3 regions of the Cryobacterium sp. MDB1-18-1 genome follow, and region 2 is predicted to be linked to each of the others. Evidence: predicted binding sites of a transcription regulator. Region 2 holds the regulator's gene; each other region holds the start of a gene.
What was found. Region 2 encodes HrcA, which represses chaperone genes, less so after heat shock. Its sites were predicted from a motif close to TTNGCACTCGNNNNNNNCGAGTGCNAA; they were not measured.

Region 1: groES (co-chaperone GroES) is a predicted target of HrcA. The motif match lies at 2,369-2,395, and genes of this name have one in related genera.
Region 3: groL (chaperonin GroEL) is a predicted target of HrcA. The motif match lies at 1,348-1,374, and genes of this name have one in related genera.

What each region holds. Positions count from the first base shown of each region.
Region 1 covers NZ_SOFR01000044.1:193,963-200,942, forward strand. Annotated here, with positions in the region: gene E3O50_RS10480 (hypothetical protein) at 101-862, opposite strand; gene rarD (EamA family transporter RarD) at 906-1,835, opposite strand; gene groES (co-chaperone GroES) at 1,997-2,293, opposite strand; gene E3O50_RS10495 (class I SAM-dependent methyltransferase) at 2,444-3,658, shown strand; gene E3O50_RS10500 (hypothetical protein) at 3,719-4,126, opposite strand; gene E3O50_RS10505 (hypothetical protein) at 4,178-4,774, opposite strand; gene E3O50_RS10510 (DUF4190 domain-containing protein) at 4,860-5,333, opposite strand; gene tsaD (tRNA (adenosine(37)-N6)-threonylcarbamoyltransferase complex transferase subunit TsaD) at 5,477-6,544, opposite strand; gene rimI (ribosomal protein S18-alanine N-acetyltransferase) at 6,541-6,980, opposite strand, start outside.
Region 2 covers NZ_SOFR01000018.1:174,839-181,818, forward strand. Annotated here, with positions in the region: gene E3O50_RS05170 (16S rRNA (uracil(1498)-N(3))-methyltransferase) at 1-640, opposite strand, end outside; gene dnaJ (molecular chaperone DnaJ) at 645-1,757, opposite strand; gene hrcA (heat-inducible transcriptional repressor HrcA) at 1,820-2,833, opposite strand; gene E3O50_RS05185 (DUF4870 domain-containing protein) at 3,001-3,423, shown strand; gene E3O50_RS05190 (DUF4870 domain-containing protein) at 3,505-3,873, shown strand; gene hemW (radical SAM family heme chaperone HemW) at 3,885-5,111, opposite strand; gene E3O50_RS05200 (DUF1990 domain-containing protein) at 5,114-5,761, opposite strand; gene lepA (translation elongation factor 4) at 5,766-6,980, opposite strand, start outside.
Region 3 covers NZ_SOFR01000044.1:18,800-25,779, forward strand. Annotated here, with positions in the region: gene groL (chaperonin GroEL) at 1-1,303, opposite strand, end outside; gene E3O50_RS09540 (DUF3048 domain-containing protein) at 1,433-2,416, opposite strand; gene E3O50_RS09545 (cold-shock protein) at 2,603-2,806, opposite strand; gene E3O50_RS09550 (LytR C-terminal domain-containing protein) at 3,031-3,606, opposite strand; gene E3O50_RS09555 (DUF3263 domain-containing protein) at 3,676-3,990, opposite strand; gene msrB (peptide-methionine (R)-S-oxide reductase MsrB) at 4,262-4,663, shown strand; gene E3O50_RS09565 (nitroreductase family protein) at 4,667-5,245, shown strand; gene E3O50_RS09570 (hypothetical protein) at 5,439-5,843, shown strand; gene E3O50_RS09575 (DinB family protein) at 6,015-6,614, shown strand; gene E3O50_RS09580 (hypothetical protein) at 6,631-6,980, opposite strand, start outside.

The DNA of each region.
Region 1 (6,980 bases), on a different contig from region 2:
GTTTCGAGGATGTTTTCTTGCCGCGCAAAGAGAACATCGTTAGCGATTCGTGACACCACCGGCACCTGCTCTGGGGGACGCCGTCGGACGAGGTGCTGTACTAGGAGCGTCGCCCGGTCACGCCCTGGTATGCGATCTGCTTCTTCTCACCGAGGGCGGTGATGCAGGATGCCCAGGATGCGCACACCGCGTCGCCGTGGCTGACCCGGTCGAGCGCCGGGGCGATCGAGGGCCCGCCGTCGTCGCCTGCCTCCCTCGCGGCGAGGGCCGCGAGCACCACCCCGTCGAAGGCTTCCCCGCCTCCGGCGGTGTCGGCGAGCCCGGGGTCCGAGGTGCGCAGGCGCACTGCGAAGGCCTCGTCTGCTGCGAGCGGAGTGCCGCCGTTCGTGAAGTCGTTCAGAGGCAGCAGGGCGATGCCCGCTGCGGCGACGGATGCCGTGACATCAGCGGGCACCGCACTCGTCGCGTCCCAGAGAACGAGGTCAACGTGTCGCGCCACCAGGTCGGCAACCGCGGCCGCGACGTTCCCCGTCGAGTTCCGATGCACGAGCTGGATCGGCAGAGTGCCGGGCACGGCCTGCTCAAGGATCTCGCGGGCGGCCAGCTCGGTGCCGGCGACCTGAGCGGCGCCGGTCACTGCGGCTCCCGCTTCCCCGGTCATCGGGAACAGCGTGCCGATCAGGAGCGTGCCGTCGCCGGTCGGCGCGACCGTCGCGGCGACGGTCGGAGTGCTGGTCACGACGACGGGGGCGTCCCCTGCGGTGCACCCGGAAAGCAGCAGCGCGGCGACGACGGTGAGCGCGAGACCGGCAGACGTGAGCCCCCGGGGTCGCGAGGTGACGTTCAGAGCTGGAAAGGGCATCCGTGGTCCTTTCACAGGTGGGATGCTCCGAGCGTATCGCCGGTCAGAGGGGTTCGGGGGATGCTCGCCGCGGGGCGCGTCCGGTGACGACCATGTCGGCCGTGAGGATCACGAGCGCGACCCAGACGAGCCCGAAGCCGACCCAGCGCTCCGGCGGCATCGGCTCGCCGAGGATGAAGACCCCGACGAGGAACTGCAGCACCGGTGCGACGAACTGCACGAGGCCGAGCAGGCTGAGCGGCAGGCGGCGGGCGGCGGCTGCGAAGAACAGCAGCGGGACGGCCGTCACGACGCCCGTTGAGACGAGGCCGACGGTGTGCCACGGCGACACGGTGCCGAAGGTGAGCCCGGTGACGGCGCCCACGATGAGGAGTTCCGCGACCGCGATCGGCATCAGCCAGGCGGTCTCGAGGGTGAGGCCGGTGAGCGCGCCGACGCCGGGTCCGACGTTCTTCTTGATCAGCCCGTAGAACCCGAAGGACAGGGCGAGGACGAGCGAGATCCACGGGAGTGCCCCGTAGCCGAGCGTCAGCACGAGCACAGCGGCCGCGCTGATCGCGACCGCGATCCACTGGATGCGCCGCAACCGCTCGTGCAGAACGAAGACGCCCAGCAGCACCGTGACGATCGGGTTCATGAAGTAGCCCAGGGCGGCCTCGACCACGTGCCCGGTCAGCGTCGCGAAGACGTAGGTCTGCCAGTTGACGAAGATCAGGAGGCCGGCCAGGCCCATCACCCAGACCGTCTTCGGGCGGCGGAGGACTATGAGCAGGGCGGGCCAGCCACGGGTGACGGTGATCAGGGCGAGGCAGAAGACCAGGGAGAAGAGCACGCGCCAGGCCACGACCTCGAAGGGTCCCGTCGGGTGCAGCAGCAGGAAGAAGAGCGGGAGCAGGCCCCAGAGGCCGTACGCGGAGATCGCGAAGGCGAGTCCGCTGGTCGGTTCGGCCGACTGGCTCCGTGTCCTGCTCACAACGATTCCCCTTCGCGGGCGTGCCCTGCCTGGACGTGTTGGGTGGTGCGGGCCGCGCTCGGGCGGACCTGGCAACACAAAATCCCGGATGATCAGGCCATCCGGGATTTTGTGTTGTTCGTACGTGTACTGCGGTCGTGCGTGGCGCCTGGAACGAATCCCTAGCGGACGACGACGGCGAGCACGTCGCGTGCGGAGAGGACGAGGAGGTCGTCGCCACCGAACTTGACCTCGGTTCCGCCGTACTTGGAGTAGATGACCTTGTCGCCCACGGCAATGTCGAGCGGGATGCGGTTGCCGTTGTCGTCGATGCGGCCGGGGCCGACGGCGACAACTTCGCCCTCCTGGGGCTTTTCCTTGGCAGTGTCAGGGATGACCAGACCTGATGCGGTGGTCTGCTCGGCGTCGACCTGCTTGATGACGATGCGATCCTCGAGCGGCTTGATGGAGACCGACACGGTTGACCTCTTTCTTAGCTAAGACTTGGTTGGCAGACTCACAGCGAGAGTGCTAACAGCGAGTTTAGGGCGCTTCTGGCACTCACGCAACGTGAGTGCCAGACTCGGGCGTTCCGGGCGCGGCGGCCATGGCTTGATATCGTTTGGACAATGGAACGCTCCGAGCTTGTTGACCTGTTGTCCCCCGAGGGGCTGCGCCTGCTGGACTCGCTTCCGCCCTGGGACAACGCCTCCGATGTGGTTCGGCTGGTGAGCGACCTGCGGAAGGCCGGCCATCCTCAGGGACTCGTGACCGCGGTGCTCGGCCAATCGCGGCTGCGGGCGAAGGCCGTGGCCAAGTTCGGCGACTTCGCCGGGCGGATGCTCTTCACTGAGGCCGGTCTCGAACAGGCCACCCGCCTGAACGTCGCCGCGCTGCACGCCGGCCGGTTCGCCGCTGCCGGACTGAACCGGGTCGCCGATCTCGGCAGCGGGATCGGCAGCGACTCGATGGCCCTCGCCGCGCTCGACATCCAGGTGACCGCCGTGGACACGGACGAGGTCACGGCCACGGTCGCGAGCTACAACCTCGCCCCCTTCGACAATGCCGCCGTCGTGCACGGCGACGCGGAGACCTTCGACCTCACCGGCTTCGACGCTGCCTGGCTCGACCCGGCCCGCCGTACGGCCGGTCACAGCAATACCTCCCGGCTGACCCGCCCGGAGGATTATTCGCCGAACCTCGACTTCGTCTTCGGACTGAGCGAGCGGATGCCGATCGGAGTGAAGCTCGGTCCGGGTCACGACCGTGACGCCATTCCCGCCGCCGCGGAAGCGCAGTGGGTGTCCGTGGACGGAAAGCTCGTGGAGATGGGACTCTGGTCCGGCGTTCTCGCTCGCGAGGGCATCCGCCGTTCGGCCCTGCTCCTGGGCAGGGACGGCCGGCACGAGCTGACCGCGGCCGCGGACAGTCCGGATGTCGAGACCGTGCCCGGAGAGGCGGGCGTGCCCGGGAGCTACCTGTATGAGCCGGATGGCGCCGTGATCCGGGCGCGGCTGATCGGCGACCTGGCCCGCAGCATGGACGCGCTGATGCTCGGGGAGGGCATCGCATACCTGAGCTCAGAGTCGCTGCACGAGACCCCGTTCGCGACGGCGTTCCGGGTGCTCGAGTCGCTGCCGGTGGACGAGAAGAAACTCCGGCTCGCGCTCAAGGAGCGTCGGATCGGGACTCTCGAGATCAAGAAGCGCGGCGTGGACGTTGACCCGGCCGTGCTGCGCACCCGGCTGAAGCTGCACGGGTCCGAGTCCGCCACTCTCGTGCTCACCCGGGCGGGCGGCCACAGGCTCGCTCTGCTCGTGGAGCGGGTGCAGCCGCCGCGCTGAGCACTCAGCGCCGGGCACCCAGCGCCGGGCACCCAGCGCCGGGCACTCAACGCCGGGAGCTCAGTGCGGGATGGGGCTGATGCCCTGGCTGATCAGCACGATCCAGCCGGCGGCGATGACGAGGCCCGCGAGACCGGTGCCGAGGCCCCAGGCCCAGATCGCGACGGCCGCGCGTTCGGTGCGGCTCGCCCAGACGGCGAGCACGACGGCCGCGAGCGAGAGCGGCGCGGTCCAGACCACGAAGACGGCGCCGGCGAGGCCGACGGCGCCGAAGAAGAGGGAGGCGAGAGAGCGGGCGCGCCTGCGCGCAAGGGCGCGCAGCTCGGACTCGGTGTAGACGTACGGCACCCATTCGGTGGGAGCGGTGACGGTCGACGCGTAGTCGAGTTCGCCGGTGACCTCCTCCGGCGGGCGCGTCAGTTCGAAGCGGAGGTCGTCACCGGCGGTGGGACGTCGTGCATCCGTCACTGCGGCCTCCCGGTCCGTTCACTTCGCCCGGGGAACGGGCTCTCAGCGATATTAGTAGGTACTCGGCATGCTTGCGAAGACGATGATCCAGACGACGATGCTCAGCAGGGAAAGGGCGACGCCGACGATGCCCGTGATCAGGCCGGTGAGCCACAGGGCACGTGCGCGCGGTTCCTTCGTGCGACCGAGCGCCCCGAGCACGATGGCCGCGGCCGGCAGCAGCAGGGTGAGCACCCCGCCGACGAAGGGGATGAACGCGATCGGGAGGCCCAGCAGTCCGACGACACCTGCGACAAGCGAGAGGATGCTGAGCAGCGGCTGGCGGGTCGAAGCCTGCGTCCCCGGGGCGGGCGGGTACGGATACCCGTAACCGGGCGGCGGCGACGGCGGTCCGGCGGAGGCAGGACCGCCGGGCGCTGGACCGGCGGTCGGAGGATCCGTGAACGGCGGACCGGCGAACCCATCGCCGCCGGATGCCACGGGCTGCGTTCCGGGGGGCCCTGCAGCGGCCACGGTGGACTCGCCGCGCGGAATCTGCGGGACCTCGGGAACCTCGGGAACCTCGGGCACGTGCGGCACGTCGGGCACCTGCGGAACCTCGGGAACCGGAGGGATTCCCGAGGCACCAGGGGCGTTCAGATCACTCATGAGCTGTTCCTTTCCACTTCATTGACGGGTCAACGGTGATGGCAGGTCAGTCGTGACGACAGGCCGGCAGGGACGATCAAGTGGGTCAGTAGCTGGAGTACCCGTTGGTCGAGGCCGTGCTGATCAGCACGATGAAGAGGATCGCGCCGATGATGCCGGCGACGATGCCCAGGTAGCCGAGAACGAGGCCGGCGATGGCGAGCCCGCGGCCCTTTTCTCCGGTCTTCTTGATCTGGCTGAGGGCGATGTGGCCGGTGATGATCGCGGCGAGAGAGACGAAGAACGCCGACACGAGCGACACGATCGCGAGGACGTTGTACTTGTCCTGGGCGAGGGGCTGGCCGTAGGCCTGCTGGCCGTACGCCTGCGGCTGGCCGTACTGCTGCTGCTGGCCGTACTGCTGCTGACCGTACGTGTCCGGTGCGCCATACGCGGGGGCGGCAGGTGCCTGGTACGCCGGCGCGGCGGGTGCCTGGTATTCGGGCGCGGCGGGCGCCTGGTAGATCGGGGGCTGGTTCACCGGGGGCGGGGTTACCGGAGGCTGGTTCGGGTCGGTCATGACTAACGGCTCCTTTGGGCTTCGATCAGCTGGCGGTGCCATAGTTGCACCCTCATCGAACGGGTGTCAACGCCCATGACGCGCCATGTCTGTTGCGTCCAGCGTATCGCGGATGCATAGGAACCGGAGATGGGACGCGGTTTTCAGCCCTGGATGACGGAAGCAGGGAGCGTTGAATCCGCACCGAAGTCGAGGGTGGACGGCTCGTGACCCGCCATGATCAGCTGGGCGCCGAGCGCGGCGATCATGGCGCCGTTGTCGGTGCACAGCGAAAGCGGCGGGATGCGCAGGGCGATGCCTGCTGCATCCGTTCGCTCGACGGCGAGCTCGCGGAGCCGCGCGTTCGCGATCACCCCGCCGCCGAGGAGAAGTCGCGGCACACCGAGGTCGGTGCACGCGGCGACGGCCTTGGTGAGCAGGATGTCGATGACGGCCTCGCGGAAGCTCGCCGCGACGTCCGCGAGCGGCACGGTCTCCCCCGCGTCGCGGGTCTGCTCGACCCAGCGGGCGACCGAGGTCTTCAGCCCGGAGAAGGAGAAATCGTAGCGGTGGTGTTCCATGTCCTTGTGATGGCTGAGGCCGCGGGGGAAGCGGATGTACGCCGGATCGCCGCCGAGCGCGACGCGGTCGATCTGCGGGCCGCCGGGGTATGGCAGGCCGAGGATGCGGGCGACCTTGTCGAAGGCCTCCCCCGCCGCGTCGTCGATGGTCTCGCCGAGCAGTTCGACGTCGGAGACGAGGTCGCGCACGAGGAGGAGCGAGGTGTGCCCTCCGGAGACGAGGAGGGCGATCGTCGGGTATTCGAGGGGCTCCGTGCCCGGATCGGCGTCGGTCTGGAGTACGTCGGCACCGACGTGGCCGACGAGGTGGTTGACCGCGTAGATCGGCTTGCCGAGGGCGATCGCGAGTGCTTTCGCGGCGCCGACGCCGACCATGAGCGCGCCGGACAGGCCGGGGCCGTAGGTGACGGCGATCGCGTCGACGTCCTCGAGGCGGATGCCCGCGTCCTCGGTCGCCGCCCGGATCATCGGGACGAGCTCCTCGAGGTGGGCGCGCGCCGCGACCTCGGGTACGACGCCGCCGTACCGGGCGTGCTCATCCATCGATGAGGCGATCGTGTTGGAGAGCAGCCGGCTTCCGCGGACGATCCCGATGCCGGTTTCGTCACAGGAGGTTTCGATGCCGAGCACCAGGGGGTTGTCGCGGTTCATTCGGTCGCCTCCGCGGCATCCGTCGGGTCGGTCGGGGACTGCACCGGGTCGGGCGCGGCGAGCGCCGCCTCCGCGGGCGGCACTGCGAGTCGCATCACGAGCGCGTCGACGTTGTCCGGCTGGTAGTAGCCGCGGCGCACACCGATCTCCTCGAAGCCGAGCCGGAGGTAGACCCGCTGGGCGCCGGGGTTGTCGGCGCGGACCTCGAGGAACACCTCGCGGATGCCTCGCTTGCGGGCCTCGGTGACGAGGCTCTGCACGAGGGTGCCGCCGAGACCGTGCCGGCGGGCCGTCTCGGTGACGGCAATGGTCTGGATGTCGCCCTCGAGCGCCCCGCGCGGCGCGAGCAGCCCCGCGTATGCCTCGATGCGGTCGGGTTCGTCCGGCGGGACCGCGACGAGGTAGTAGCAGTCCGGGTCGGTCACGTCCCGGAGCA
Region 2 (6,980 bases):
TGCCACCCTCCGGACCGACGACGAGCACGATGTCCCGCGCCGCGGTTGCCTGGGAATCGGCCGCGTCGGCCGCGTCGTCAATCGACGGCAACCGGGTCAGCCGGATGTCGGCGGTGGGCTCGAGGAGCAGCATCCGCGTGCCCCGCGCCAGCACGGCAAGTTGTTTGGTGCTCGTGAGGTCTGCGACCTCGGGAAGCCAGGGCCGGATCGATTGCTTGGACGCCTCGCGTACGATGGCGCGCCAACGCTCCCGTCCCTTGGCGACCTTCTGGCCCTCCCAGCGTGTCACCGAGCGGGCGGCCGCCCACGGAACGACGCCGTCGACGCCGAGTTCGGTCGCGGCCTGCACCGCCATCTCGTCACGGTCGCCCTTGGCGAGTGCCTGCACAAGGCGGATGCGCGGGCTCGGCCTCGCGATGTTCCGCGCGCTGTCGACCCGCAGGGCCAGCCGTCCGGGCTCCGCTTCCTCGACGGTCGTCTCCAGGAGCAGGCCGGACCCGTTCCCGGCGAGCAGGTGCTCCCCCGGCCGGACCCGGCTCACGGTGACCGCGTGTCTGGCCTCGGCACCGGTGATGGTCGCGACGGCTCCGACAGGGCAGTCCTCCGCGCGGAGGGACTCGTCGATGAAGAAGTGCGCCATCCGGTTAGACGCGGAACCGGTCGCGGAGCTTCGCGAAGAGTCCCTGCTGCACCGCACTGAGCGCGGGAGCCGGGGACTTGTGCTTCGCGGCGAACTGTTCGATCAGTTCCCTCTCCTTGTGGTCGAGCTTGGTCGGCGTCACGACGTGGATCCCGACCTTGAGGTCGCCGCGGCCATTGCCGCGGAGGCGCGAGACTCCGCGGTCCTTGACCGTGATGACTTCGGAGCCCTGCACTCCGGCACGGATCTCGACGGTGATGTCGCCGTCGAGGGCCTTGACCGTTGTGGTCGTGCCGAGGATCGCATCCGTCATGGGCACGTCGAGGGTGCAGAGCAGGTCGTCACCGTCGCGGCTGAACACGTCGTGGTGGCGGACCTTCATTTCGAGATACAGGTCGCCGTTGGGGCCGCCGGCAGGTCCGGCCTCTCCGCTCCCGGGCATCTGCAGGCGCAGGCCCGTGTCGACGCCGGCGGGGATGTCGACCGGAACCGTGCGGCGGGCACGGACACGGCCCTGGCCCTGGCAGGTCACGCACGGGGTTGCGATGATCGTGCCGAAACCGCGGCAGGAGCCGCAGGGGCTCGAGGTCATCACATTGCCCAGCAGGGAGCGCACGGCGCGCTGGATGTTGCCGGTGCCGTGGCAGATGTCGCACGTGACGGGGGCGGTTCCCGGCTGGCAGCAGGTTCCGCTGCAGGTCGCGCAGACGATGGCCGTGTCGACCTCGAGGTCGCGGTGGGTTCCGAAAATGATCTCATCGAGGTCGAGTTCGACCCTGATCAGGGCATCCTGGCCGCGTTCGCGGCGAGACCTCGGTCCACGGCTGCCGCCGCCCCCTCCGAAGAAGGTCTCGAAGATGTCGCCGAAGTTGCCGAAGTTGCCCTCGAACCCGGCGTTTCCGCCCGTACGGCCGTTGCCGCCGTGGTCGTAGTTGTCGCGCTGCTTCGGGTCGCTCAGCACGTCGTAGGCGTGGGTGACGTGCTTGAACCGCTCAGACGCATCCGCGCCGGGGTTCACGTCGGGGTGGAGCTGGCGGGCAAGGCGACGGTACGCCTTCTTGATTTCGTCGGTGGAGGCATCGCGTGCGACGCCGAGTACTTCGTAATGGTCAGCCAAAGCTGGCTCTCCTAGGTCTGTTTTCGTAGGTGTGCGGCGTGGGGGCTGGTCGAGGGACTCGCCTATTCGAGCAGGCGGGACAGGTAGCGGGCGACGGCACGGACGGCCGCCATGTTGTTCGAGTAGTCCATCCGGGTGGGGCCCAGGACGCCGAGGCGGGCAAGGTCTCCACCCTGCGAGCTGTAGCCGCTGGTCAGCACGCTGGTCTCGGAGAGTTCGAATGGCGCGTTCTCCCTGCCGATACTCACCGACACCCCATGCTGGTCTGTCGCCATCTCGCCGAAGAGGCGCAGCAGGACGACCTGCTCCTCGATGGCCTCGAGCACCGGGTAGATGCTCCCGGTGAAGTCTTCCTCCGTGCGCACGAGGTTCGCGGCGCCGGCCATCACCAGCCGCTCCTGCCGGTTCGCACCGACCTGGTCGCGAAGGGTGAGGGTGACCAGGGAGACAACGTCCGGTTGCTCGCCGGCCAGGTCGGCGGCATCCGTGAGCGCGATCGCTGCTGCGCTCATGCTGAGGCCGACCACGGCGGCGTTGAGACGGGCGCGGAGGCGGACCAGCAGCTGCTCCTCAAGCGGCCGGGGCAGCTCGATCACGCGTTGCTCGACCCGGCCGGCATCCGTGATCAGCACGGACAGGAGCCGGGTCTCCGAAAGCGCCACGAGCTCGATGTGGCGCACCCTCGCACGGGACAGCGAGGGGTACTGCACGAGCGCGACCTGATGGGTGAGCTGGGAGAGCAACCGGACGCTGCGGGCGAGGACCTCGTCGAGGTCTGCGGACTGCCCGAGGAACGTCTCGATGGCCTGGCGCTGCGCCGCGGAGAGCGGGCGCAGATCGGCGAGGTGATCGACGAAGAGCCGGTACCCCTTGTCGGTCGGGATCCGCCCTGAGGAGGTGTGCGGGGCGATGATGAGCTCCTCCTCCTCGAGGAGAGCCATGTCATTGCGAATGGTCGCCGCCGACACTCCGAAGGAATGCCGGTCAACGATGGTTTTTGACCCGACGGGCTCGCGCGAGGCGACGTAGTCTTGAACAATGACCCGCAGAACTTCGAGGCTGCGATCCGAAACCATGACTGAATCGCCTCCTTTCCGGGTGACTGGGTGCCGGCGACTTTGGCACTCACGGCGTTTGACTGCCAATCATATCGCGACACACGGGGACACCCCCATTGCTAGCGGATGATTGGGCGCAGTACCTTGAGTCTTGTAACGGTCCTCCATCCGCACGGAAAGGCACGATGATGAGCAATTCAACCGGTAACAACGGCGAAGATCCGAACCTGGGCCAGCGCCCCCCGCAGCAGCCATACCAGCCGGCAGCACCCACACCCGTTGCCGCTGCTCCCCTCACCGAGACCGAGGACCGCCAGTGGGCGTCCTTCGCGCACCTCGGCGGCATCATCGGCCCGCTCCCCTCCCTGATCATCTGGCTCGTGTTCAAGGATCGCGGTCGCTTCACCGCCCAGGAAGGCAAGGAAGCCCTGAACTTCCAGATCACGATCGCCATCCTCTACGTGATCGGCTCGATCCTCCCGTTCGTCGGTGCCCTGATCATCTTCGCCGCCTGGGTCGTGGCGATCATCTTCTCGATCCTCGGGTTCCTGAAGGCGAAGGACGGCCAGGCCTACCGCTACCCCTTCGCCCTGCGTCTCATCAAGTAGCGCGGCGACCGGCGGAACCTCACACCACCCGGAGTATCTCGCGGGACCAGCACAACCAGATAACGCGTACAAGGAGCCCGAATGTCCACACCACCCCCCGCCAATTCCTACCAGCCCGTTACGCCGATGAACCCGTCGGACGAACGCTTGTGGGCCACCCTGATCCACGTGGGCGGAATCCTCTTCGAGTTCGTGCCCGCGCTCATCGGTTACCTCGTGCTCAAGGACCGCGGCCCGTTCATCCGCGCGCACGCGGCGACGGCGCTCAACTTCCAGATCACCCTGGCCATCGCCTATGTGGTCAGCGGAGTGCTGACGCTGGCGCTGGTCGGGTTCCTGCTGCTGCCCGCCGTCTGGGTCTTGAGCGTCGTCTTCAGCATCATCGCGGCCCTCGCGGCCAACAAGGGCGAGTACTACACCTACCCGCTCACCATCAAGTTCGTCAGCTAGACCGCAGCACCTTAATCCGCGAGAAGCCGCCGTACGACGGCGTCCGCGAGAAGCCGTCCTCTCCTGGTCAGTTCGACCGTCCCGGAGAGGGCGGCTTTCGCGTTGACGAGTTCATCGGCGATGAGACCGGCGACCTCGCGGCGACCGAGCGGCGAGAGCGAGTCGATCCGGATGCCCTCCCGGATGCGGGTGAGCAGGAGGACCCGCTCCACCTCGCGGGTCGTGTCGTCGAGGGTCTCGCGCCCTGCGGCAGGTGAGTCCCCGGCGAGGATCCGGTCGGCGTATGCGGAGGGGTGCTTGACGTTCCACCACCGCACGCCGCCGACGTGGCTGTGCGCACCGGGTCCGACCCCCCACCAGTCCTGGCTGCGCCAGTATGCGAGGTTGTGCCTGGACCGGTGCGCGGCATCCGTCGCCCAGTTGCTGACCTCGTACCAGCCGTAGCCGGCCGCGTCGAGGAGTTCGTCGGCGAGTTCGTAGAACTCGGCCTGGGTGTCCTCGTCGACGGGGGCGAGTTCGCCTCGGCGGATCTGCCTTGCGAGCTTCGTGCCGTCCTCGACGATGAGCGAATACGCGCTGATGTGGTTCGGGGACAGGCCGATGGCCTGCTCGAGGCTCGCGCGCCAGTCGGCACGGGTCTCCCCCGGCGTGCCGTAGATGAGGTCGAGACTGACGTCGAGCCCGGCATCGCGGGCCCACCCGGTGACGAGCGGGATGCGCTCCGGGTCGTGGGTGCGCTCGAGGGTCGCGAGCACCCGGGGCACGGCGGACTGCATGCCGAAGGAGACCCTGGTGAAGCCTGCGGCGGCGAGAGTGTCGAGGTAGGCGGCGTCGACGGAGTCCGGGTTGGCTTCCGTGGTCACCTCGGCGCCGTCCGCGAGGCCCCAGGTGTCGCGGACGGAGTCGAGCATCCGGACCAGGTCCACAGCGGGCAGGAGTGTGGGGGTGCCGCCGCCGAAGAACACCGTCGCGGCTTCCCGGTCCGGAACCCCGGAGTCGCGGAGGATGCGCCCTGCGGACTCGACCTCGGCGACGGCCTGGCCCGCGTAGTCGTGCTGGGACGCTCCGCGCAGCTCGGTCGCGGTGTAGGTGTTGAAGTCGCAGTAGCCGCAGCGCACCCGGCAGAACGGCACATGCAGGTACACGCCGAAGTCGCGCTCGGATGCCCCGACGGCGGCGGATGCCGGGAGCAGGCCGTCGCGCGGTGCCGGATCGCCGAGGGGAAGGGCGCTGCCCATCGTCAGACCGCGCCGACCGGGTGCAGGGCGCGCAGGTAGCGGGCGGTGTACTTGGCCTGCTGCATGCGGACGATCGGCCAGGCGAGCCGGTAGTACCAGGTGCTCGGACGTGAGAAGGCCCGGATCGTCAGCCAGACGGAGTCATCGGCCTGTCGGTCGACGATGAACGCCTCCTCGCCGCTCGCGGGGTGGCCGTCAAGGGTGCCGTAGCCGAAACCGATGCGGTCCGTCTCGTCGATGACGTAGACGACACGTACGGGCGAGTCGACGGTGAACGGGCCCACTGCCACCGAGAGGCGCGCGGACATGCCGTTGACGATGTACGGGGTGCCGTCGTCGGCGAACGTCGCCTCGTCGACCGGGTGCTCCTGGTTCACCGAGGGGGTGCCGTCGGCGTTGAACACGATCCCGGAGTACTGGACGCCGGTGCTCTGCTGGAGGTCGGTGACGGTCATGCCACTGCCGAGCTGCACGCCCCAGGTCATCAGGAGCGCGGCAGCGGTCCGGAACCGCTCTTCACCGCTGCCGAGGCGAACGGTGCGTTCGAGCGGCCGGTAACCGCGCGGCGGGTACCGGAGCAGATCGGGGGCGAGGGTGCCGCCGATCGCCGCATAGGTCACGGCCGCGTCGGTGAAGGTGGAACGCCGCATCCGCCTACTTCTTCTCTTTCTTGGCCGGCTCGTCCCCCGAGAGCGCGGCGATGAAGGCCTCCTGCGGCACCTCGACGCGGCCGACCATCTTCATGCGCTTCTTGCCCTCTTTCTGCTTCTCGAGCAGCTTGCGCTTGCGGGAGATGTCGCCGCCGTAGCACTTGGCGAGGACGTCCTTGCGGATGGCGCTGATCGATTCGCGGGCAATGATGCGGGCTCCGATCGCGGCTTGGATCGGAACGTCGAACTGCTGCCGTGGGATGAGTTTCCGCAGCCGCCCGGTCATCAGCACGCCGTAGTCGTATGCCTTGTCGCGGTGCACGATGGCGCTGAACGCGTCCACCTGCTCGCCCTGCAGCAGGATGTCGACCTTGACCAGGTCTGCCTCCTGCGAGCCGATCGGTTCGTAGTCGAGCGAGGCGTACCCGGCGGTCTTGCTCTTCAGCTGGTCGAAGAAGTCGAAGACGATCTCGCCGAGCGGCATCGTGTAGCGGATCTCGACCCGGTCCTCACCGAGGTATTCCATGCCGAGCAGGGTGCCGCGGCGGCCCTGGCAGAGTTCCATGATGACGCCGACGTAATCCTTGGGCGCGAGGATCGCGGCCTTGACGATCGGTTCCTCGACCTTGGCGATCTTGCCGTCAGGGAACTCGCTCGGGTTCGTCACGGTGACGGACTTCTTGTCGTCGGTCGAGACCTCGTAGATCACGCTCGGGGCCGTCGTGATCAGGTCGAGGTTGAACTCGCGGTCGAGGCGCTCGGTGATGATCTCGAGGTGCAGCAGCCCGAGGAACCCGCAGCGGAACCCGAAGCCGAGGGCGACGGATGTCTCCGGCTCGTAGACGAGGGACGCGTCGGAGAGCTTGAGCTTGTCGAGTGCTTCACGGAGAGCGGGGTAGTCGCTGCCGTCGATCGGGTAGAGGCCGGAGAACACCATCGGCTTGGGCTCCGTGTAGCCGGGGAGGGCGACGGTTGCCGGGCGCAGCGCGGTCGTGACGGTGTCGCCGACCTTGGACTGGCGGACGTCCTTCACACCGGTGATCAGGTAGCCGACCTCGCCGACGCCGAGACCCTTGCTCGGGGTCGGTTCGGGGCTTGTCACGCCGATCTCGAGGATCTCGTGCGTCGCCCGGGTGGACATCATCTGGATCTTCTCGCGCGGGCTGAGCTTGCCGTCGATCATACGGACGTAGGTGACGACGCCGCGGTAGCTGTCGTA
Region 3 (6,980 bases), on a different contig from region 2:
CCTCGTCTCCGACGAGCTCGAGCTTCTCGAACGCGGTCTTGCCGGCCTGGATGAGGGCGACGCCACCACCGGCGACGATGCCCTCTTCGACAGCAGCCTTCGCGTTGCGGACGGCGTCCTCGATACGGTGCTTGCGCTCCTTGAGCTCAACCTCCGTCGCGGCGCCGGCCTTGATGACGGCAACGCCGCCGGCGAGCTTGGCGAGACGCTCCTGGAGCTTCTCACGGTCGTAGTCGCTGTCGGTGTTCTCGATCTCGTTGCGGATCTGCTGAACGCGACCGGCGATGGCTTCGGGGTCTCCGGCGCCTTCGACGATGGTCGTCTCGTCCTTGGTGATGACGATCTTGCGCGCGTTGCCGAGCAGGTCGAGGGTGACGTTCTCAAGCTTGAGGCCGACCTCCTCGGAGATGACCTGGCCACCGGTGAGGATGGCGATGTCCTGCAGCTGGGCCTTGCGACGGTCGCCGAAGCCGGGAGCCTTGACGGCGACCGACTTGAAGATGCCGCGGATCTTGTTCACAACGAGCGTGGCCAGAGCCTCGCCGTCGACGTCCTCGGCGATGATGAGGAGCTGCTTGCCGGTCTGGATGACCTTGTCCACGATCGGGAGGAGGTCCTTGATGTTAGAGACCTTGGAGTTGACGATCAGGATGTAGGGGTCTTCGAAGACCGCTTCCTGACGGTCGGGGTCGGTCACGAAGTACGCGGACAGGAAGCCCTTGTCGAAGCGCATGCCTTCGGTGAGCTCGAGCTCGGTGCCGAGGGTGTTGGACTCCTCGACGGTGACGACGCCTTCCTTGCCGACCTTGTCGATCGCCTCGGCGATGATCGCGCCGATTTCAGCGTCGCCGGCAGAGATGGATGCGGTGGCCGCGATCTCTTCCTTGGTCTCGACCTCTTTGGCGTTGGCGATCAGCTCTGCGATGACCGCAGCGGTGGCCTTTTCAATGCCGCGCTTGAGGCTGATCGGGTCTGCGCCGGCTGCGACGTTGCGCAGGCCTTCGCGGACGAGCGCCTGGGCGAGGACGGTCGCGGTGGTCGTTCCGTCGCCGGCAACGTCGTCGGTCTTCTTGGCGACCTCTTTGACGAGTTCCGCACCGATCTTCTCGTACGGGTCGTCGAGTTCGATTTCCTTGGCGATCGAGACACCGTCGTTGGTGATCGTGGGGGCGCCCCACTTCTTCTCCAATACGACGTTACGTCCGCGCGGGCCGAGGGTGACCTTGACCGTGTCAGCGAGGATGTTCAGGCCACGCTCAAGGCCACGACGGGCCTCTTCGTTGAAAGCAATGATCTTTGCCATATGTGTTTCTCGTCCCTCCCGGACGTTACCAAAACGGTGATGGGTTGGCACTCAAAAGGAGAGAGTGCCAAGTCGATTCTGGCACTCAGGGGTCGAGAGTGCAAGTGAGCGCCGGGAAGCGTCGGGAGGCTACGGGACGAGTTCGACGGAGCCGGTGCCGTTCGGGATCAGTTCGATCCAGGTATTGCCCGGGGCGAGGCGAATGGTGACCCCGTTGTCGTCGATCAGCCGGATCGGGTCGGCCTGCCCGGCCTTCGACCACGTCGCGTGCACGGTCTTGCCGCCGGCGGACACCGAGCCCTCCCCCGTACCGATCATGACGGTCTTGGGCACCTCGCCGTAGGTGCCGTCGATGTCGACCCGGAGCACGAGGACGTTGGTGGCGCCCCTGCGGGCGCCGGTCGTGTCGAGGTCCGGGGCGCCCTCCTGCGAGCGCAGGTAGGCCTGTGAGGCGGTGTCCCAGCTCCAGCCGGGATAGCGCGATGCGGAGAACCGCGCGTTGATCTGGGTGATCGGGGTGCCATCGACCCCGGCGGTCGATGCCGCGATGCTGCCCGCGTACGCGAACTGCTGCACCGGCGGCGCGACAGAAGCGTTGCGCCCGACGAGTTCGGCGGCCTTCAGCACGACGTTGTGCGGCGCCTCCCTGTCGGCGACGCGGGAGAACAGGCCCGTCGTGTCGTAGTCGAAGACCGAGTTGATGACGGGGGTGGCCTTCATCATGTCGACGAAGACCTGCTGTCCGCCGGAGTAGGCGACGATCCCGCCGAACGGCGTGATGATGTCGGGGTCCATCGGCCGGATCGACCGCACCGGGCCGATCGCGTCGGGTATGTCGGACTGCCAGACGCCGACGTAACGGGTCAGTCCGCCCTCGACGAGTTCCTCGAAGACGATGTCAGCCCGATCCAGCGAGATCTGGGGCCTGGCAGCCTCGTGGTTGTCGATCTTCACAGCGAGGGACGGGTTCGCAGCCTTCCCGGCCGGCACGATCGTGCCACGAAGCGGCGCGATCGCCAGCGGCACCGGGGCGTCGACGGCAGCGGCGGTGGGTTCCACGGTCGCCGTCGGCGTCGCCGTGGTCGGCGGCTCGGTTCCGGAGCACGCCGTCATCACCAAGAGGAGGCATGGAAGAAGCACGGCAGCGAAAAGTCGTGCCGTGCTTCGCCCGTGGATTCTTGCAGTTCTTTTCGCTGTCACGCCCCACACCCTAACGCGGCAAACTCGCGGATGCCGCGCGGCTCGGGGTGTTACCCGAGATTGGGTGCGCTTGGTGTGGGTGCGCCTGATCTTTTCAGATCAGACGGGACGTACCGACTCGGCCTGTGGCCCCTTTGCCCCGGTTCCCAGTTCGAAGATGACGTGCTGTCCCTCTTCCAAAACCTTGTATCCGTGCATGTCGATGGCGGAATAGTGGACGAAGACGTCCTGTCCGCCGCCGTCGACGGTGATGAAGCCGAAACCCTTTTCAGCGTTGAACCATTTGACGGTTCCGTTCGCCATGTGTAACTCCCCAGTGCTCTGATATTTTCGGCAACCGCCCGTTGGCCGTACCGGGCCTGGCGCATGTGACTGCGTCCATCTGGTCCGACCGGTGGGATGCCCCAGGGGGCAACCGGACGAACGAGATGAGCGACCTGAGTCAAAGATTACTGAAGCCAAGAAAGAACGAAAGGGGGTTGACGAGGAGCCCCCGTGGAGTTATACAACCGGAGGCGAATGGCCGGTCAGGACGTAGGCGTGGTGCTTGACACGAAGTCAGCCCCGACGACGACCGTGAGGTCGGCCCCCGAGGTTGCGAAGTCGCTCGCGAGGAGCACCGTGGATCCCGGAAACGAAGCCGCGACCCCGCGGGCGGCGCCCTCGAGGGTCGCATCGGCGTAGTACACGGTCGTCTTGGTCACGTCTTCGGTGCTCGCGTTACTGAGCGCGCCGACGGTCCAGCCGGCCGCGGAGAGGACTTCCCCGGCAGCCTTGGCGACACCCGTGCCCTTTGTGCCGTTGAGCACGGTCACGGTGAGACTCGGATCGACCGTCGCGACGGCCGTCGGAACGGCGGTCGCGGCATCCGTCGCCGTGTCTGTCGCCGAGCTGGAGGACAGCCCGGGGATCGCGATGTTGAGTTTGTTGCTGAGCGAGGCCATCCCGAAGACTCCGAGGCCGATCAGGACGGCCGTTGCCCCCAGTGCCCACCAGAACGCAACCCAGTGGCGTCCCTTCTTTCCGGGGGCGCGATGGGCGCCCACTCGGTCGAGGGAGTGCGGCAGGTGGTCGAAGCGGTCTTTCGGATAGGTGGGAGGCATTGTGGGGCTGGGTCGATCCTCTTGTCGCGGGCGAATGGGTGGAACATCGGGGTCGAAATCCGGCTGCGCCTAGGGGGCGGGGCTGGTTCGGTGCTCCGGAGCGCGCACTGTCCGGCGCTCCCGTGCCTGCTCACGGGCTGCACGCATCCGCTGCAGGCGTTTCACCAGCATGGGATCGTGAGCCAGGGCAACAGGGGAGTCGATCAAAACGCCCAATAGTTGATAGTACCGGGCCGAGGACAGCCCGAACTCGGAACGGATCGCCTGCTCCTTGGCTCCGGCATGGGTGAACCAGCGCCGTTCGAAGCTCAGGATGCCGCGGTCGCGGTCGGTGAGGCCGCCCGGGGAGTCGGCGGGGTCCGGGTCACGCACGCCGTCCACCATCCACCTCTTTCACCATCGCCATTCGCTGCTCGAATCCTATTTGGCGTCGGCTATGGATTTGCTGGGCCACGCGGGTCGCTCCCTCCCCGGGAGGAAAAGTGCCCGGACAGGCGCGGGAGCGTGCCGGTGAGCGTCCCGGTGGGCGTCTCGGTGTGAAAGTGCTGAACGGGCCCGGGAATCGGAATACGCCCCTGCCGGGCTGAGTTTAAGCTTGCTGGGAGGGTTGGCGGCCACGCTGCACCGCGCCCTCGCCCGATGGGAAGGATGAACCATGGACTACGAAGTCACGAAGTCAGACGCTGAATGGGCCGCGGAACTCGGGCCGGAGAAGTTTGCCGTACTGCGGCAGGCCGCCACCGAGCGTGCCTGGACCGGGGAGCTGCTCGACGAGAGCCGTTCCGGCATCTACACCTGCGGCGCCTGCCACGCCGAACTCTTCAAGAGCGGCACGAAGTTCGATTCCGGGTGCGGCTGGCCGAGCTTCTATGAGTCGGTGCGCCCGGAGGCCGTCGAACTCATCGAAGACACCTCCCTCGGCGTCGTCCGCACCGAGGTGCGCTGCGCGAACTGCGGTTCCCATCTCGGGCACGTCTTCGACGACGGTTTCGGCACCCCGACCGGTGACCGCTACTGCATGAACTCCATCTCGCTCGAGTTCAAGCCGGTCGACTAGACCGTGTCCACGCCGCTCGAGGCGATCGGCGGGCGGCGTTCGTCGTCCGCAGTGACATCGGATGCCCCCTCGCACGACGACCTGCTCCCGCTCGTGGCCGCGTGTGCGCGCGTGGCCGACCACGGGGCCCTGCGACCCTGGCGCCTGATCGAGCTGCGCGGGGACGCCCGCACGCGGCTCGGGGCGGCGTTCGCCGCGGCATCCGCCCGCCTCGCTGCTGAGGCCGGTGCGGAACCGCCGTCCGCTGCGGAGTTGGCCAAGCTCGCGGGCAAGCCGCTTCGGGCATCACTGTTGATCGCGGTCGTCGCGAGCCATCGGGAGAGCGACAAGGTCGAACCGTGGGAACAGGACGTCACAGCGGCGGGTGTCGGACATGCCCTGAGCCTCCTGTTGACACACGCCGGCTGGGGTGTGATGTGGCGCACCGGGGCGTTCACCCGCACCGCTGAGGTGCACCGGCTGCACGGGCTCACCGAATCGGAGGAGTTGCTCGGCTGGCTCTATGTCGGCGGAGTGCCGTCTGGTGCGAAGCCGGGCGTCCGGCTCCCGATCGACCCTGCCGCGCACCTCACCGCCCTCTGACCACCCCCTGACCGCCGCTGACTGCCGCCATTTTCGGTTTTTGAGGGTCGCGCGCCACGTGCGCCGCTTCGCGCCAGGCAGGCCTGGCGCGAAGCGGCGCAGTTGGCGCGCGAAGGCGAGGCTTCACCGTTTCTTCACCTGAACGTCGGCAGAATGTCCCGGGTGCAGCAGGGGCGCGACGTATCCTCGTGGCGTGAGCGCAGAAATCAGCACACTCGTCCGGCCTGACACCATCTCCCTCGGCACGCTGACCGTCCTGCGGACGGCCGCCATAGCACCCCTGATCGCCCACGCTCCTGCTGCCTCCGCCTCCGCGGTTCCGCGGAGGCGGAGGCTCGACGATGCCGAAGCCACCTTCCTGGAACCGCTCGTGGATGTCGTGCTCCGGTTCCTCTGGGCGCTCGTCGGCTGCTATGTCTGGGTCGTCCTCCTCGCCAAGGGGCCGCGGCCCCGCTCGGCGAGCCGGGAGCTCGAGCCGATCGTCTGGCCGCAGGCGGACTACCCCGCTGTGGGACTGCCGGCCATCGGACTGTCGAGCGCCGGCAGCATCCGCCGACCCGTGAGCCCCGACTTCGACCAGATGAGCGCTCGCCCGTAGGTCGCTCGGCCTGCGCGTGCCGTGTTGTCGGACGGATCGCGGAACGCGCAGTCGCGCGGCGCCCACAGCCGGTCGATGGGTCCTGGAGCAGACCCGCCCGGATCGACCCGGGTCGGACCGGATCAGCACGGATCGCTTGGCCCGCCGAGCCGGGTCTGCGAGGCTGGCGGGATGACTGATGCAACGGAGACTGCAGCCAAGACGGATCTGACGCGGTACCTGGTGTCGGGTCGGGAAGCATTGATCTGGAAGCTCGACGGGCTCAGCGAGTACGACGTGCGGCGCCCGCTCGTGCCGACCGGCACCAACCTGCTCGGACTCGTCAAGCACATGGCCGGCGTCGAGGCCGGGTATCTCGGGCTCGTCTTCGGCCGGCCCTTTCCGGAACCGCTGCCGTGGACGGCGGACGACGTCGAGTTCAACGCGGACATGTGGGCGAAGCCGGACGAGTCCCGCGAGTCGCTCATCACCCTCTACCGCCGGGTCGGGGCGCACTCGAGCGCGACGATCGAGGCGCTCACGCTCGACACCATCGGCCGGGTGCCGTGGTGGACGGGCGATCGGAGCGCGGCGAGCCTGCACGAGATCCTCGTGCACCTCATCGCGGAGACGCACCGGCACGCCGGACACGCCGACCTCGTCCGAGAGCTCATCGACGGGGAGGTCGGACTCCGGCAGGGCAACGACAATATGCCGCCGGCCGACCGCGCCTGGTGGGAGGACTACCGGGAACGCGTCGAGGCGGCCGCGCAGGAGTCTGCGGAGCGCTGACCGACGCCGGTGCGACTCAGCGCGAGATGACAGTGCCGCCGAGCGAGGCGATCGCCCGCAGCAGGCGCGGGCCGGCAGCGAACCAGGCCACGATCATCACGACGACCGAGGCCGCGAAGATCCAGAATCCGGTCCAGCCGTCGTCGCTCTGCACGGCGTACATGTGGTTGAGGTTGCGGAGCGCCCCGGTCGCGAAGACCAGGGTCACGTGCACGACGACGAAGACCAGGAAGACGATCATCACGCCGACGTGGACCGCCTTGGTCGGGCGGAGCGGGACGAGTTCGCTCAGCCGGCGTGACGTCCAGAGCGGCGAGAGGCGGATGCCGGTGGCCAGCGCGAGCGGAGCGGCCACGAACACGATGG